DNA from 2 places in the Pseudoalteromonas simplex genome. Region 1 is predicted to be linked to the other one. Evidence: predicted binding sites of a transcription regulator. Region 1 holds the regulator's gene; the other holds the start of a gene.
The links. Region 1 encodes sigma-54, which starts transcription at its own class of promoters, with help from an activator protein. Its sites were predicted from a motif close to GTTGGCACGNNNNTNGNNT; they were not measured.

Region 1 (2,208 bases):
AGTAAGTGAACTAAGTTTCATAATTTAATGTCGAGCTAATTTCTCTTTATGCTTAATGACTTGGCGATCAAGTTTATCGATCAATGAGTCAATTGCTGCGTACATATCTTGATGTTCTGTAGAAGCGAACAACTCGCCTCCGTTTACATGTAAAGTTGCTTCTGCTTTTTGGCTTAATTTTTCTACATCTAAAATGACATGAACATTATTAATATGATCAAAATGCCTTTCTAGTTTTGCGAACTTAGTGTTTACATAGTCTCTTAATGAATCAGTGACTTCTACGTGACGACCAGTTAAATTTAGTTGCATAAGCATTTTCCTTCTATGTAAAACGTCTAAATCAGACTTTTACGCTGATTAGACGGAGGTATTGCTAGAGACTCACGATATTTTGCAATTGTACGTCTAGCTACTTTAATTCCTTGCTCAGCCAATATATCTGCAATTTTGCTATCACTCAATGGTTTAACCGAGTTTTCTGCAGCAACTAACTTCTTGATTAAAGCGCGAATTGCTGTAGAAGAACACTCACCACCATTTTCGGTGCTGACATGGCTTGAGAAGAAATATTTCAACTCAAAAATTCCCCTTGGGGTATGCATATATTTTTGTGTTGTAACCCGAGAAATCGTCGATTCATGCATTTCGACCATTTCAGCGACATCGTTTAGCACCATTGGCTTCATTGCTTCTGGGCCATGTTCAAAGAAAGCTTGCTGTTGTTGCACGATACAGTTGGTCACTTTTAGTAAAGTATCGTTACGGCTTTCTAAGCTCTTAATAAACCACTTTGCTTCTTGTAAGTGAGAACGAATAAATTGGCTGTCGCTACTTGATTTAACAGAGCGAGACATCGCTGCATATTGGCTATTCACTCTAATTTTTGGCATACAATCTGGGTTTAACTCGACTACCCAGCGGCCTTTCACTTTTTTCACTGATACATCGGGTATGACGTACTCAGATTCTTCGCGTACTATGCTATCCGCAGGCTTAGGATTTAAGCTGTGAATGAGCGTCATCACTTCTTTAAGCTCGTTTTCTTTAAGCTTAGTCTTTTTCATTAAAGTGCGATAGTCGCGACTTGCTAATAATTCGATATGCTCAGATAAAACCATTTTAGTTTCAGCTAAATATGGCGTATTGGCATCGAATTGACGAAGTTGTATACACAGGCACTCTTGTAAACTTCGCGCGCCGATACCAACTGGATCGAATAACTGTATTCTTTTTAAGACAGCTTCAACTTCATCGAGTTCGATTTCTTCTTCATCATTATTTTGATTAAAGCTTTCGACAATATCTTCGCAGCTAACCGTTAAAATACCTGAGTCATCGATAGCTTCAACGATGGCAACGGCAATCGCTTCATCGGTAGGACTAAATGGTGTGAGCTGTAGTTGCCACATTAAATATTCTTGCAGTGTTTCTGTTGAAGCACCTTGGTAAATAGACTCGTCTTCAGGCATTGGCCCAGACGATGTTGATGGGGCGGCACTCATGTACTCATCCCACGTAACATCCATAGCTAAGTCATCGCTAACCGTATCCTTACTCAGAGCATCACTGCTTTCTTGCTCGAATTCGCTAGGTGCTTCGTCGGCAGACGCGCTGACTTGTACATCGTCAGACTCCGCTTTTTGCTCATTCTTACCGATGCTTTCTTCGTTGTAATCCGCTTCTTCCACTTCAAGCAGAGGATTACTATCAAGCGCTTCTTGAATTTCTTGCTGGAGATCCAATGTACTGAGCTGCAACAAGCGAATGGCTTGTTGCAGTTGTGGAGTCATTGTAAGTTGCTGGCCCATGCGCAGCTGTAATGATTGCCTCATGTATCCCTAACAATCCTTTTTAAGTTATCGGTAACGGTGAAGACACTGTTATCGATTTATTGTCATTGTATAAGTCTAGCAGATGCTCTAGTCGGTGGCGTAATGGTTACAGCCTGAATTGCTCGCCTAGATAAACATCACGTACAGTTTGGTCAGCTAATACGTGCTCAGGTGTCCCTGATGCAATTAGCTCCCCATGAGAAACAATGTAGGCTTTTTCACAAACATCAAGGGTTTCTCGAACATTATGGTCAGTAATAAGTACACCAATACCACGATTTTTTAGGTGCTCAATAATTTTCTTTATATCTAACACCGAAATAGGATCAACACCAGCAAAAGGCTCATCTAAAAGGATAAATTTAGGATTAGC
Region 2 (2,208 bases), on a different contig from region 1:
TGTAAATGAAAGCTGAAAGTTAGCGAGTTTTTAGAGAAAGGAGCTATCAGCTTTCAGCCGTCAGCTATCAGATTAAAACCCAACAAATTAGCGAGTTTCTAGAGGAAAGAGTAAAGTTATCGAGTTTGAGGCTCACGTAGGCGTGAAATTTATTTCGCGCGATGTTTCTTAAATCTACGTGTAAGTCGTAGGTCGGGCTTTAGCCCGTCAGGTATGAGTAATAAAACATGTGTCGCCATAAATGACGACCTACATGATGTAGGATAGAACGGAGTGAAACCCAACAAGTTAGCGAATTTCTAGAGGAAAGAGTAAAGTTATCGAGTTTGAGGCTCACGTAGGCGTGAAATTTATTTCGCGCGGTGGTTTATAAAGTCATCAGACTTTAAACCCAAGTTAAGACTTGTAGGAGGCGTTTTAACGCCGAAAAACTCACGCTATAGCCAAAAGTTCACGGTTAAAACCATTCCTACGATTATCTCAGATCTCATGCATCATTTAAAAAACAAAAAAGCGGCACTTGGCCGCTTTTCTTAGGTAAGGTGAGTGATTAGCAGTTAGTTTCTTCTGCGTTAACACCTTCTTTTACTTCTTCACATGCATCTTCAACTGCATTTTGTGTATCAGTAATTGCTTCGTCAATACGCTCACCTGCGTCTTCAGCGGAGTTGTCTTCACAACCCATGATGAAAAGACCTGAAAATAGGGCGATAGTTGCGGCTTTTAAAGTTGAATTTTTCATAATGAAATTCCTTGTAAATTTAAAAATAAAGTAAGTGGTTATCTGCTTTTAACTACTTAGGGACGTTGCCTCTAAGTGCTCCTGATACCAGCGAAATAACAAGTAATACTAAAAATATAAAAAAGATAATCTTAGCGATGCCTGCAGCGGCTCCTGCGATACCGCCAAAACCTAACACTGCTGCGATTAACGCGATAACTAGAAAAGTAATTGTCCAGCGTAACATAGTGGTCTCCTTGGCTATTTAAATTTTCTTAAGTTCGATGTAACTGAAGCGAGTTCTGTGCCAGAACTTTTATTTTATATATTTCAATGGGTTGTGTGTTTTTATTGTTCTTTAGAGGGTTCATCATTTGGTAACTTTTACGAGTAAGCATGTAACTTATTCATAGTGATATTTTTTCATATTGAGATGCATGAGAAAAAGAGATAATGCACCAATAAATGGTAAGACCAATTTAACTTTATTTGGGTTGGCTACCTCTAACACCTTGTTGTGTGTGGTTTTTAGCCATTTTGTTGCTATTAATTAATAGTTCAGCATATAACGACTGGCTATATTGATTATTTATATCATCTATAGCGGGGCTTTAAATGCATAAATAGTGGGGTGTTAATTATATGTACGTCATGTTATTTTAAATTTAATTGGTTTTACCAATTTACAATGGTGCTATACAAATGAATTTTGTTTGTTATTATTGGTGCATAATTATTTAACAAAAATAACTTTTTATTTTAAGTAAGCGAGGGGAGTCGTATGGATATAGGTGGATTACTCACCACTGCGGCCAGTTTGATGGTGACAGGCATGGTAGGCGTGTTTGTTTTTCTGACTATTTTGATTTCAGCAGTCACTTTAATGTCAAAGGTAGTGGGTCGATTTGATGATCCTGCAATTGCAGAACCTACGCGTACAGCAAAAATTCAACCTCAACAGGGTGTGCCACAGGCACATATTGCAGCAATCAGCGCTGCAATTGCTCAATTTCGAAATAAACAAAAATAACGGGGCAGCTTAAACATGGCTAAATTAAAACTAACCGAATTAGTATTGCGTGACGCACACCAGTCTCTTTTGGCAACGCGTATGCGCTTAGACGACATGCTACCCATGGCAGAAAAACTCGATAATGCGGGTTATTGGTCAATTGAATCATGGGGTGGTGCGACGTTTGACTCGTGTATCCGTTATTTAGGTGAAGATCCTTGGCAACGTATTCGCGAGCTAAAAGCGGCAATGCCAAATACTAAGCAACAAATGCTACTACGCGGACAGAATCTTCTAGGTTACCGTCATTATGCTGATGATGTAGTCGAAAAGTTTGTTGAGCGTGCCCACAAAAACGGTGTTGATGTTTTCCGTATTTTCGATGCGATGAACGATGTGCGTAACCTTGAAACTGCCATTAAAGCTGCTGTTAAAGTAGGTGCTCATGCCCAAGGTACTATTTCGTACACAGTAA

Region 2: the regulator sigma-54 is predicted to act here: its motif matches at 1,015-1,033, upstream of IRQ78_RS07660 (DUF1328 domain-containing protein).

Annotation. Positions count from the first base shown of each region.
Region 1 covers NZ_JADILN010000018.1:17,846-20,053, forward strand. Annotated here, with positions in the region: gene ptsN (PTS IIA-like nitrogen regulatory protein PtsN) at 1-21, opposite strand, end outside; gene hpf (ribosome hibernation promoting factor) at 25-312, opposite strand; gene IRQ78_RS19725 (RNA polymerase factor sigma-54) at 339-1,835, opposite strand; gene lptB (LPS export ABC transporter ATP-binding protein) at 1,942-2,208, opposite strand, start outside.
Region 2 covers NZ_JADILN010000003.1:39,562-41,769, reverse strand. Annotated here, with positions in the region: gene IRQ78_RS07670 (hypothetical protein) at 1-9, shown strand, start outside; gene IRQ78_RS07665 (hypothetical protein) at 551-742, opposite strand; gene IRQ78_RS07660 (DUF1328 domain-containing protein) at 795-968, opposite strand; gene IRQ78_RS07655 (OadG family protein) at 1,503-1,751, shown strand; gene oadA (sodium-extruding oxaloacetate decarboxylase subunit alpha) at 1,767-2,208, shown strand, end outside.